2 regions of the Kitasatospora sp. GAS1066B genome follow, and region 2 is predicted to be linked to the other one. Evidence: predicted binding sites of a transcription regulator. Region 2 holds the regulator's gene; the other holds the start of a gene.

Region 1 (6,482 bases), on a different contig from region 2:
CGCCGGCGACGATGCCCTCCTCGACCGCGGCGCGGGTCGCCGAGATGGCGTCCTCCAGGCGGTGCTTGCGCTCCTTGAGCTCCACCTCGGTGGCGGCGCCGACCTTGATCACGCAGACCCCGCCGGCCAGCTTGGCCAGGCGCTCCTGCAGCTTCTCGCGGTCCCAGTCCGAGTCGGTGTTGGCGATCTCGGCCTTGATCTGGGCGACGCGGCCGGCGACGGCCTCGGAGTCGCCCGCACCGTCGACGACCGTGGTGTCGTCCTTGGTGATGGTGACGCGGCGGGCCGAGCCCAGCACGTCCAGGCCGGCCTGGTCGAGCTTGAGGCCGACCTCCTCGGAGATGACGGTGGCACCGGTCAGGGTGGCCAGGTCGCCCAGGATGGCCTTGCGGCGGTCGCCGAAGCCCGGGGCCTTGACGGCCACCGCGTTGAAGGTGCCGCGGATCTTGTTCACCACGAGGGTGGAGAGCGCCTCGCCGTCCACGTCCTCGGCGATGATCAGCAGCGGCTTGGAGGCACCGCCCTGCAGGATCTTCTCGAGCAGCGGGAGCAGCTCCTGGATCGAGGAGATCTTGCCCTGGTTGATCAGGATGTACGGGTCCTCCAGGACCGCCTCCTGACGCTCCTGGTCGGTGACGAAGTACGGCGACAGGTAGCCCTTGTCGAACTGCATGCCCTCGGTGAAGTCCAGCTCCACGCCGAAGGTGTTGGACTCCTCGACGGTGATCACACCGTCCTTGCCGACCTTGTCGATCGCCTCGGCGATCAGCTCGCCGACCTGCGGGTCCTGCGCGGAGAGCGAGGCGACGGCGGCGATGTCGTCCTTGCCCTCGATCTCGCGGGCGATGGAGAGCAGGTGCTCGGAGACGGCGGCGACGGCCTTGTCGATGCCCTTCTTCAGGGCGGCCGGGCCCGCGCCGGCGGCGACGTTGCGCAGACCCTCGTTGACCAGGGCCTGGGCCAGCACGGTGGCGGTGGTGGTGCCGTCACCCGCGACGTCGTTGGTCTTGGTGGCGACCTCCTTGACCAGCTGCGCGCCGAGGTTCTCGTACGGGTCGTCCAGCTCGACCTCGCGGGCGATGGTGACACCGTCGTTGGTGATGGTCGGGGCGCCGAACTTCTTGTCGATGACGACGTTGCGGCCCTTGGGGCCGATGGTCACCTTGACCGTGTCGGCCAGCTTGTTGACACCGCGCTCGAGCGAGCGGCGGGCGTCCTCGTCGAACTGCAGGATCTTCGCCATGATTCCGTTTCCTCGGGATATCTGCGTACGTGACGTCAGGTGTAGCAACAACCGCGCCCCGGGCCCCTGTCACAACTGACACGGATCCGGGGCGGGCCAGATGGCGGACCGTGAGGTCCGCCGGACTGCTTACTTCTCGATGATGGCGAGAACGTCGCGAGCCGAGAGGACGAGGTACTCCTCGCCGTTGTACTTCACCTCGGTGCCGCCGTACTTCGAGTACAGGACGACGTCGCCGACGGTGACGTCGAGCGGAAGACGGTTGCCCTCCTCGAAGCGGCCCGGGCCGACGGCCAGGACAACGCCCTCCTGGGGCTTCTCCTTGGCGGTGTCCGGGATAACCAGGCCGGAGGCCGTGGTGGTCTCGGCGTCGAGCGGCTGGACCACGATGCGGTCCTCAAGCGGCTTGATGGCAACCTTGCTGCTGGCGGTGGTCACGTCCGAGTTCCCCTTCGGAGATTACGGGGTTGTCTAACAGGTAGGTGAGCGACAGGGACGGCCTGCCGTCGCGGGGGTCAGGCCGATACTGTCGCGTTAGCACTCTCCCTGGGGGGAGTGCCAGGAACGACCATAGGACGCGGTTAGCACTCAGTCAACCAGAGTGCCAGCGGCGCGCAGGGCGAATCGCCGGACCTGGACAATGGGCGGGTGGAGACCGAGACCTTTGCGCGGCTGCTGACCGACCAGGGACAGCGGCTGCTGACCGAACTGCGCGAGTACGCCCCCGAGGAGGAGTTGGCGCTGGCCACCCGGCTGCGGCGGGAGCACCCGGCGGAGCTGGTCTCCGCGGCGCTGGGGCAGGCGCGGCTGCGGCAGCGGGCCCAGCCGAAGTTCGGGGACGACGCGGCGCGGATGTACTTCACGCCCAACGGGGTCGAGCAGTCCACCCGGCGCAGCGTGGCCGAGTGGCGGGCCGCCCGGTTCAGCCGGCTCGGGGTGGCGCGGCTGGCCGACCTGTGCGCGGGCAACGGCGGTGACGCGATCGCCCTGGCACGGGCCGGGATCTCGGTGCTCGCGGTCGACCGGGACCCGCTGACCTGCGCGGTCGCGGCGGCCAACGCGGCCGCGCTGGGCCTGTCCGAGCTGATCGAGGTGCGCTGCGCGGACGTGACCGAGGTGGCGGTCGACGGATTCGACGCCGTCTTCACCGACCCGGCACGCCGCACCGCCAAGGGCCGGGTCTTCGACCCCGCCGCCTACTCCCCGCCGCTCTCCTGGGCGATCGAGGCCGGCCGCCGCACCCCGCTGGGCGCGCTCAAGGTGGCCCCGGGCATCCCGCACGAGGCGGTGCCCCAGGACGCGGAGGCGGAGTGGGTCTCCGACCACGGCGAGGTCAAGGAGGCGGTGCTCTGGTTCGGCACCGCCCCGGCCGCCGGCGCGCCGCACCGGGCCACCCTGCTGCCGGGACCGCACACCCTGACCGGCGGCCGGCTCCCCGACCCGCCGGCCGGCCCGGTGCGCCGTTACCTCTACGAGCCGGACGGCGCGGTGATCCGCGCCCACCTGGTCGCCGAGGTCGCCGCACGGCTCGGCGCCACCCTGATCGACCCGATGATCGCCTACCTGACCTCGGATCAGCTGCTCGCGACGCCGTTCGCGCACGCGTACGAGATCACCGACCTGCTGCCGTTCAACGTGAAGAAGCTCAAGATCCTGTTGCGGCAGCGGGCGGTGGGCACCGTGGTGATCAAGAAGCGCGGCATCGGGCTGACCCCGGAGGAGCTGCGCCGGCAGCTGAAGCCCGAGGGGCCGAACACGGCGACGGTCTTCCTGACCCGGGTCGCCGACACCCCGACCATGCTGCTGGCTCAGCCGGTGGCTCAGCCGGCCGGCGGCTGGATGTAGTCCTCCAGCCGCGCCACCGAGAAGCCCTGCTCCTGGATCCGGCTGAGCAACTCGCCGAACATCTCGGTCATCGTCTCGCCCTTGAGGTCCTTGGGACCGCGGAAGTGGGCCAGGATGATGTCGCCGGGCTTCAACTTCTTGTCGCCGGCCTGGTACTGCATGTCGTGGATCTGCATCGTCTCGCGCCACAGCACCACCGCCCGCGGACCGCACTGCTGGACCGCGGAGTTGAGCGTGGCGGTGTTGGCGCCGTCGCCGTAGGGCGGGCGGAACAGGAACGGCGCCGCCCCGTACTGCTGGCTGAGCACCTGCTGGTCGCCGCAGACCTCGTTCTTCTGCACGACGGCGGACTTGGTGCTCATCGCCGGGTGGTGCAGCGTGTGGTTCTGGATGTGGTTGCCGGCGGCCTGCAGCGGCTTGAAGTAGCCGTAGTCGTTCTTGATCGCGTCGTCCATCAGGAACATGGTGACCGGGATCTTCAGGTCGTTCATCATCTCGATGAACTTGGGGTCCTTCTCCTCGCCGTCGTCGATGGTCACGAAGACCACCTTGTCGCTGGTGGGAATGGCGCTGATCACCGGGACCTGGCCGGTCCTGCCGAGCTTGACCGGCTTGTCGGCGGGCGGCGCGGGCGCGGCGGGCAGCGGCTGCAGGTGCCACTTGGCCCAGGCCGCGGCCGACACCTGACCGTCGCCGGCCGCCGGCGGCGGCGTGGCCGCGGTCGACGGCGCGGCGCTCGACGGCGGCCCGGCCGCCGGGGTGCTCTGCGGTGCGACCGCGTTCTTCTGCTCCCCGCCACTGCTGCCGCAGCCGCTGACCGCGACGGCGGCGACCAGGGCGAGCGAGCCCGCCGTGCACGCCGTCAGCCGGCTCCTCTGGTAGGTCTTCACGGCGTCCCGCTCCCCCTGCTGTTGTGTGTTCGACCAGCGCTCTCGTCCCGGAACGCTACCGTGCTTCGGCCACGTACTCACGGTGGAAGGACCAGCGATGCACTGGTCGCGCCAGCAGCTCTGACGGCGGCTCAGGCGGCGTCACCGGCTCGACCGGGGCCGGCCACCAGCTGATCGCCAGCACCCTCCCACCGGGCGCGCTGAACAGCTCCAGCCGCTCGGCCGCCGCGAGCGCGGGGGCCAGGTGCTCGCGCGCCCACCCCAGCAGCTCGGCCCCGCGACCGTCGACCGCCTTGGCCTCCCACATCACCGCCTCGGTCACGCCTGCCCGCCGTCCAGCGCGCGGTAGGCCTCGCCGTGCACGTCGCCGTGCCCGAGCAGGGCGGCCGGCACCGAGACCTCGGTGACCGGCAGCGAGGAGTCGGCCGAGAGGTCGAAGGCCGAGGTCGGCCGGTCGCGCCAGACCATCTCCGCGCCGAGCGCGGCGACCATCGCGCCGTTGTCGGTGCACAGGCCCGGGCGCGGCACCCGCAGCCGGATGCCGGCCCGCTCGCAGCGCTGCTCGGCCATCGCGCGCAGCCGGGAGTTGGCCGCCACCCCGCCGCCGATCATCAGGTGGTCCACGTCGTGCTCCTGGCAGGCCTTGATCGCCTTGCGGGTCAGCACATCGGTGACCGCCTCCTGGAAGGAGGCCGCGACGTCCGCCACCGGCACCTCCTCGCCGGCCCGCCGCTTGGCCTCCACCCAGCGGGCCACCGCCGTCTTCAGGCCGGAGAAGGAGAAGTCGAACTCGGGGTCCTTGGGGCCGCTCAGGCCGCGCGGGAAGTGGATCGCCTTGCGGTCGCCCTCGCGGGCCATCCGGTCCACCACCGGGCCGCCGGGGAAGCCCAGGCCGAGCACCCGGGCCACCTTGTCGAACGCCTCGCCGGCCGCGTCGTCGATGGTGGCGCCGAGCGGGCGCACGTCACTGGTGATGTCGCCGGTGAGCAGCAGCGAGGAGTGGCCGCCGGAGACCAGCAGGGCCATCGTCGGCTCGGGCAGCCGGCCGTGCTCCAGCTGGTCCACGCAGATGTGCGAGGCGAGGTGGTTGACGCCGTAGAGCGGCTTGTCCAGCGCCCAGGCGTAGGCCTTGGCGGCGCTGACCCCGACCAGCAGCGCGCCGGCCAGGCCGGGCCCCGCGGTGACCGCGATGCCGTCCAGGTCGCTCGCCTTGATCCCGGCGGTGTCCAGCGCGCGCTGGATGGTGGGGACCATCGCCTCCAGGTGCGCGCGGCTGGCGATCTCCGGGACCACGCCGCCGAACCGGGCGTGGTCGTTGACGCTGGAGGCCACCGCGTCGGCCAGCAGGGTGGTGCCGCGCACGATGCCGACGCCGGTCTCGTCGCAGGAGGTCTCGATGCCCAGGACGAGCGGTTCGTCAGCCATGGTCTTCCTCGGTCTCGTTCTCGTTTCGGTGGTCGCGGCGCATCACCAGCGCGTCCACGTTGGCCGGCTGGTAGTAGCCGCGCCGGATGCCGACCGGCGCGAAGCCGAACCGCTCGTACAGGCGCTGCGCGCGGAAGTTGTCGATCCGCACCTCCAGCAGCAGCTCGGTGCAGCCGCGCCGGACGGACTCGTCGACCAGGTCGGTGAGCAGCGCCGCGCCCAGGCCCCGGCCCTGGTAGCGGTCGTCGACGGCGATGGTCTGCACGTCCGCCTCGCCGGGCCCCGCCATCAGTCCGGCGTAGCCCACGATGGTGCCGTCCTCGGTGGTGGCCACCGTGTAGTGGCGGCTGCCGCCGGGGTGCGCGTCGGCCAGCTCCGACCAGTACATCCCGGCCGACCAGGCGTCCTCGGGGAAGAGCGTGTGCTCGAGATCCAGCACCGGCGCGATGTCCCACCAGCGCATCGGGCGCAGCGTGATCCTCGTCGTGCGCGTGCCCGCGGTCACGCCGGCAGCACCGCCTTGTAGCCGGCGGGGACCTGCGCGTCAGGGCGGCGCAGGTAGAGCGGCAGCGGCGGCAACAGCTCGCGTCCGGCGGCCAGTTCGGCGACCGCGAAGTCGGCCAGCGCGCCGGCCGACAGGTGCTCGGGCCCGCGCCCGCCCGGGAAGGTCTCGGGGTAGAGCAGCGCGCCGGCGCCCACCGAGACCTGACGGACCGTCAGGTCGCCGGGCCGGTCCACCGCCGGGCCCTCGATCCGGCGCCCCGCCGCGTCGTAGTCGGCCCAGTAGACCTCCTTGCGACGCGCGTCAGTGGCCGCCGTGAACGGGCCGCTCAGGCCTTCGGCGCGCGCCTGCCGGGCGATCGCGTCCAGCGTGCAGACACCGTGCACCGGCAGGTCGAGCGCGTGCCCGAGCGCGGCGGCCGTGGCCAGACCCACCCGCAGCCCGGTGTACGGGCCCGGGCCGACGCCGACCGCGAGCGCGGTCAGCTCGCGCTTGTCCACGCCGGCCTCGGCGAGCACCCGCGCGATGGTGGGCAGCAGCAGTTCGCCGTGGCGCCGGGCGTCGACCTGGTAGGTCT
Region 2 (6,482 bases):
AGAGCGGCGACTCCACGTTGCCGTCCAGCTCCTCGTGCACCCGGGCGAACTGGGCACCGGCGCTGCCCAGCCACAGCCGCCCGGCGTTGCCGCCCCGGTACCGCTTCCAGTACGCCGGCTCGGTGGCGGCCGCCGAGAGCAGCAGCACCCGGGCCTCCTCCCCACCCTGCGCGCCGACCGGACCCTCGAAGGCCAGGTTGCCGATCGGCCCGAACGGCAGCCGCCGCGGCTCGCCGCCGTCCAGCGGGACGGCGAAGGCCCAGGTCTGACGGGACGTCGGCTGGCCCGCGCTGGTGATCGCCACCGGCTCGCCCTGCGGGGTCCAGCCGCGCAGCCGGCTGCGCCCGGTGTGTCCCCAGTGGGTGAGCCGGCGGGCCTCGCCGCCGTCGACCGGGGCGACGTAGACCTCGGCCGAACCGTCCCGGGTGGAGGTCCAGGCGATCAGCCGGCCGTCCGGGGAGAACCGCGGACGGGAGACCGGCGAGCGGTCGGCGGTCAGCCGCCAGGCTCGGCCGCCGTCCACCGGGGCGAGCCAGATGTCGTCCTCGGCGACGAAGGTCACCAGGTCGCCGTGCAGGTGCGGGTGGCGCAGATAAGCGCTCGCTGGAGTGCTCTCGGTTTCCATCACCGCGCCAGGTTATGCAGCCCGGGGCGGGTGGGACCAGCGATTCTCCCGAGCTCGGGCAGCTGCTGGTTCAGGACCAGCGGCCGGTGCGCCCCAGCAGCAGGGCACCCGCGGCCACCCCTGCCGTGGAGGTGCGCAGCACCGAGGGGCCCAGCCGGTAGGGCTTGGCGCCGGCCTCGGCGAAGGCGGCCAGCTCCTCGGGGCTCACCCCGCCCTCCGGGCCGACGATCAGCACCAGCTCGCCGCGCTCCGGCAGCTCGGCGGTGGCCAGCGGTTCGGCGCCCTCCTCGTGCAGCACCGCCGCGAACGCCGCCTGGGCCAGCAGCGGGGCCAGTTGACGGGTCGTCATCGGCTCGCGCACCTCGGGGAAGCGCAGCCGGCGTGACTGCTTGCCGGCCTCGCGGGCGGTGGCCCGCCACTTGGCCAGCGCCTTGGCGCCGCGCTCGCCCTTCCACTGGGTGATGCAGCGGGACGCCGACCAGGGGATCACCACGTCGACGCCGACCTCGGTCATGGTCTCCACCGCCAACTCGCCCCGGTCGCCCTTGGGCAGCGCCTGGACCACGGTGATCCGCGGCTGCGGCTCGGCCTCGGCACGCAGCTCGGCGAGCGCGATGTCCAGCGCGTCCTTGCCCAGCACGGCGCTGACGGTGCCGTGGCCGCCCAGGCCCCGGCCGTCGGTCAGGGTGACCGGCTCGCCGACCTCCAACCGCTTCACGGCGGCCGCGTGCCGCCCCTCGGGTCCGTCCAGTCGGACCACGCCGCCCGGCACGGCGCCGGCCAGCGTCGCACTCTCCACGACGAAGACGGGTGCGGTCATCGCGCGCTTCTCCTAGAAAACGGGTCGGGGTGGGCCGCCAAGGTCCTGGAGGCCCACCCCGAGAGAGTCGGTGACCGCTCAGCGGCCGTTGAAAGCGTCCTTCAGCCGGGAGAACAGCCCCTGCTGCCCCGGCGCGAAGTGGCCCGAGGGCCGCTCCTCGCCGCGCAGCACCGCGAGGCGGCGCAGCAGTTCCTCCTGCTCGGGCTCGAGCTTGGTGGGCGTCTGCACCTCGACGTGCACTATCAGGTCGCCTCGGCCGCCCCCGCGCAGGTGGGTGACGCCCCGTCCGTGCAGCGGGATCGACTGGCCGGACTGGGTGCCGGGCCGGATGTCGACCTCCTCCAGGCCGTCCAGGGTCTGCAGCGGCACCTGGGTGCCGAGCGAGGCGGCCGTCATCGGGATGGTCACCGTGCAGTGCAGGTCGTCGCCGCGCCGCTGGAAGGTGGCGTGACTGGTCTCGGCGATCTCCACGTAGAGGTCGCCGGCCGGGCCGCCGCCGGGGCCGACCTCGCCCTCGCCGGCCAACTGGATCCGGGTGCCGTTGTCGACACCGGCCGGGATCTTGACCGTGAGGGTCCGGCGGGCCCGGACCCGGCCGTCGCCCGCGCACTCCGGGCACGGGGTCGGGACCACGGTGCCGAAGCCCTGGCACTGCGGGCACGGGCGCGAGGTCATGACCTGGCCCAGGAAGGAACGGGTGACCTGGGAGACCTCACCCTTGCCGCGACACATGTCACAGGTCTGCGCCGAGGTGCCCGGGGCCGCGCCCTCACCGGAGCAGGTGGTGCAGGTGACGGCCGTGTCGACCTGGAGCTCCTTGGTGGTGCCGAAAGTGGCCTCCTCCAGGGTGATCTCCAGCCGGATCATCGCGTCCTGGCCGCGCCGGGTGCGCGAGCGCGGGCCGCGCTGGCCGGCGGCGGCGCCGAAGAAGGCGTCCATGATGTCGGAGAAGCCGAAGCCCGCCGCACCCGCGCCGAAGCCGCCCCCGCCGCCGTTCGGCGACAGCGGGTCCCCACCCAGGTCGTAGACCTGCCGCTTCTGCGGGTCGGAGAGCACCTCGTAAGCGGCGTTGATCTCCTTGAACCGCTCCTGCGTCTTCGGGTCCGGGTTGACATCCGGGTGCAGTTCACGGGCAAGGCGCCGGAACGCCTTCTTGATCTCGTCCTGCCCCGCGTCCCGTCGGACGCCGAGTACCGCGTAGTAGTCCGTGGCCACCAAATGCTCCGCTTGTTCTGCCTGTGGAAAGTCCTGCTGCGACTGGTTTGCCTACTAAATCTAGTAGGGGTGCTGCTACGACTCGGCCAGGATCTGCCCCACGTACCGGGCGACCGCCCGGACCGCCCCCATCGTGCCGGGGTAGTCCATCCGAGTCGGGCCGATCACTCCGAGCTTGGCCACGCTCTCATCGCCCGAACCGTAACCGACCGAGACGACAGACGTGGAATTCAGGCCCTCGTACTCGTTCTCCCGACCGATCCGCACCGTCATCCCGCCGTCGGCGCTCTCGCCGAGCAGGCGCAGCAGCACCACCTGCTCCTCCAGGGCCTCCAGCACCGGCTGGATGGTGAGCGGGAAGTCATGACCGAAGCGGGTCAGGTTGGCCGTGCCGGCCAGCATGATCCGCTCCTCGTTCTGCTCCACCAGGGTCTCGAAGAGGGTGGAGAGCACGGTGGAGACGATCGGGCGCTCGGCCGGCTCGAAAGCGGCGGGCAGATCGTCCACCAGGGCGGGGACGTCGGGGAAGCGCTGGCCGCCGGCCCGGGCGTTCAACCGGGCGCGCAGGTCGGCCAGGGTGGACTCGCGGGCCGGCCCCGGGCAGTCGACCATCCGCTGCTCGACCCGCCCGGTGTCGGTGATCAGCACCAGCATCACCTTGGCCGGGGCGAGCGAGACCAGCTCGACATGACGCACCGTCGAGCGGGAGAGCGAGGGGTACTGGACCACGGCGACCTGGCGGGTCAGCTGGGCGAGCAGCCGCACGGTGCGGGCCACCACGTCGTCCAGGTCGACCGCGCCGTCCAGGAAGTGCCGGATCGCCCGGCGCTCGGGGGCGCTCATCGGCTTGACCTCGGCCAGCCGGTCGACGAAGAGCCGGTAGCCCTTGTCGGTCGGGATCCGGCCTGCGCTGGTGTGCGGCTGCTGGATGTAGCCGTCCTCTTCGAGGGTGGCCATGTCGTTGCGCACGGTGGCCGGCGAGACGCCGAGGTTGTGCCGCTCCACCAGGGCCTTGGAGCCCACCGGCTCCTCGGTGCCGACATAGTCCTGGACGATGGCGCGCAGCACGGAGAGCTTGCGCTCGTCGAGCTGGCGGATCTCCAGCCGGCCGACCTCGCCGCCCTTGCCCGCGCGGGCCGCCGAGCTGGCCCTGGCGCTGCTGCGAGCCGGGCGGGCGGCGGGCCCGGACCGACCGGTCGACTGGTCGCCGACCGGGTCACGGCCGCTCTGACGCGGGTCGGAATCAGGTTCGTCGAACATGGCACGCACCTCCCTCTTCGCGCGTTGTCCAGGTACCAGGCCTGCATGGCAAGCACCGTGCCGAGTGGCTCGGCGGGTACTTCGTCGGATCGGGCTTGGCACTCTGCTCTGTGGAGTGCCAAAACCGTACCTGCCAGTGTAAGGCCCGGGTCCGACGGCAGGAACGCCCTGGCCGTGGATGCCGCGCGGATCACTCCGCGTAGCATCCCGCCGGGACGGACGTGACGCGCGACGCGCGAACGCGCCCGACAAGGGTGGTGCCCGCCGCCCGGCGAAGTGGCAGCATCGATAGCAACTGAGACCGAGGCGGGCAGAACCGCCTCGGCGATGGAGATCTGAATGGACAGAGGAGCAGCCATGTCGGCGTCCGGCCCCCACACTCGTTTTGCTCCCGACCGTGGGCTGTCCACGCGGATGGTCACCACGATGTTCCTGATCGGGCTGCTGTACGTCGGCTTCACGGGTGTGCTGATCGTCCTGCTGAGGGGCGCCTGGCCGCTGATCGTGGTGCTGATGGGCGGGCTCTTCGTCGCGCAGTTCTGGTTCAGCGACAAGATCACCGAGCGGGCGATGGGTGCCCACCAGGTCACCCCCGAGCAGTACCCGCAGCTGCACGGCACCATTGACCGGCTCTGCGCGCTGGCCGACATGCCCAAGCCGCGTGTCGCGGTCGCCGACAACGACATGCCCAACGCCTTCGCCACCGGCCGCAACCCGGAGAACGCGGTGGTCTGCGTGACCACCGGCCTGCTGCGCCGGCTGGAGCCGGAGGAGCTGGAGGGCGTGCTGGCGCACGAGCTCTCGCACGTCGCGCACCGGGACGTCGCGGTGATGACCATCGCCGGCTTCCTCGGCGTGCTGGCCGGCGCGATCACCCGGATCGCGCTCTACAGCGGCATGATGAGCGGCGGCAACCGGAACAACAACAACAATGACAACGCCGCGATCCTGATGATCATCATCCCGATCGTCAGCGTGGTGGTCTACGCGATCAGCTTCCTGCTCACCCGGCTGCTCTCCCGCTACCGCGAGCTGGCCGCCGACCGGGCCGCCGCCCAGCTCACCGGCCGGCCCAGCGCGCTCGCCTCGGCGCTGACCAAGGTGACCGGGCAGATCTCCGCGATCCCGACCAAGGACCTGCGCCAGGCGCAGCCCTACAACGCCTTCTTCTTCGCCCCGGCGCTGAACGCCCGCGAGGCGGCCACCCAGCTGATGTCCACCCACCCCAGCCTGGAGCAGCGGCTCGAGCAGCTGGGCAAGATCTCCACCGAGCTGGGTCAGCACTGACCCGCGAACCACCCCTCGAGAAGCACCCTCGAAAGGAACGATCCGTGGGATTCCTGGACGCGCTGCTGGGCCGCAGCAAGCCGGTCAAGCCCGACCTCGACCAGCTCTTCGGTGTGCCCTCCGCCGCCCTGACCCTGGAGGCCGCTGCCGGCTTCACGCCCACCGGACTGGGCTCGGTCTGCTTCGCCGCGGTCGAGGGCGGCGCCTTCGTCGAGGTCGAACGGCAGGTGCGGGCCCTGCTGGACGCCGACACGGCGGGCGGCGGCACGCCGGTCGAGGCCAGCCGGGACGAGTACGGCTACTCCTGGCTGCTCGCCCGGCACACCCCCGACGAGCTGCCCGACCTGGTGAACGACCTGCACGCGGTCAACAGCGAGCTGGAGGCCAACGGTTTCGGCCCGCAGCTGCTCTGCTCGCTGGTCGGCTTCCGCAACGAGGCCGGGCAGTCGCTGGCGCTGGTCTACCTCTACAAGCGCGGCTCGTTCTACCCGTTCGCCCCGATGCCCGGTGGCGGCGAGCGGCGCAACAGCCCGCTGGAGCTGCAGACGAAGGCGATGCTCGCCAACGACCTGCGGCTCGAGGCCGACCTGAGCCGCTGGTTCCCGGTCTGGGGCGCGCCCGGCCTGTGAGCGGCAGTGCGCGATGGTGAGCCGACGGCCCGTCCGATCCTGACGGGCCGTCGGCTTTTCCTATAGTTCCTCCCATGCGCAGCACTCAGTACGGCCCGGACCTCACCCCGCCCTGGAAGCGGCAGCAGCCAGCCACGGAGGTACCCGCCGAGCGGGACCTGGTGGTCGAGGAGGCCGCCACCGGCTTCTGCGGCGCGGTGGTGCGCTGCGAGAAGACCGCCGAGGGCGTGACCGTGACCCTGGAGGACCGGTTCGGCAAGCACCGGGTCTTCCCGCTGGTGCCGCGCGGCTTCCTGCTCGAGGGCAAGGTGGTCACCCTGGTCCGCCCGAGCGGCCCGGCGCCCGCCCGGGGCCCGGCGCGGACCGCCTCCGGCTCGATCGCCGTCCCCGGGGCCCGGGCCCGGGTCGCCCGGGAATCGCGGATCTACGTCGAGGGCCGGCACGACGCGGAGCTGGTCGAGCGGGTCTGGGGCGACGACCTGCGGATCGAGGGCGTGGTGGTCGAGTACCTGGAGGGCATCGACGACCTGCCGGCGATCGTGGCCGGGTTCGGCCCGGGGGACGGGCGGCGGCTGGGCGTCCTGGTGGACCACCTGCTCCCCGGGACCAAGGAGCACCGGATCGCCTCGGCCGTCACCGGGGAGGC

Evidence for each region. Region 2 encodes HrcA, which represses chaperone genes, less so after heat shock. Its sites were predicted from a motif close to TTNGCACTCNGNNNNNCNGAGTGCNAA; they were not measured.
Region 1: the regulator HrcA is predicted to act here: its motif matches at 1,825-1,851, upstream of groES (co-chaperone GroES).

Annotation. Positions count from the first base shown of each region.
Region 1 is NZ_JBGCCO010000010.1:94,385-100,866, forward strand. Features, by position in the region: gene groL (chaperonin GroEL) at 1-1,243, opposite strand, end outside; gene groES (co-chaperone GroES) at 1,373-1,681, opposite strand; gene ABH937_RS13450 (SAM-dependent methyltransferase) at 1,892-3,088, shown strand; gene ABH937_RS13455 (polysaccharide deacetylase family protein) at 3,064-3,978, opposite strand; gene ABH937_RS13460 (hypothetical protein) at 4,034-4,300, opposite strand; gene tsaD (tRNA (adenosine(37)-N6)-threonylcarbamoyltransferase complex transferase subunit TsaD) at 4,297-5,403, opposite strand; gene rimI (ribosomal protein S18-alanine N-acetyltransferase) at 5,396-5,908, opposite strand; gene tsaB (tRNA (adenosine(37)-N6)-threonylcarbamoyltransferase complex dimerization subunit type 1 TsaB) at 5,905-6,482, opposite strand, start outside.
Region 2 is NZ_JBGCCO010000006.1:109,634-116,115, reverse strand. Features, by position in the region: gene ABH937_RS08375 (PDZ domain-containing protein) at 1-625, opposite strand, end outside; gene ABH937_RS08370 (16S rRNA (uracil(1498)-N(3))-methyltransferase) at 696-1,445, opposite strand; gene dnaJ (molecular chaperone DnaJ) at 1,524-2,660, opposite strand; gene hrcA (heat-inducible transcriptional repressor HrcA) at 2,736-3,920, opposite strand; gene htpX (zinc metalloprotease HtpX) at 4,278-5,207, shown strand; gene ABH937_RS08350 (hypothetical protein) at 5,252-5,836, shown strand; gene ABH937_RS08345 (DUF3097 domain-containing protein) at 5,911-6,482, shown strand, end outside.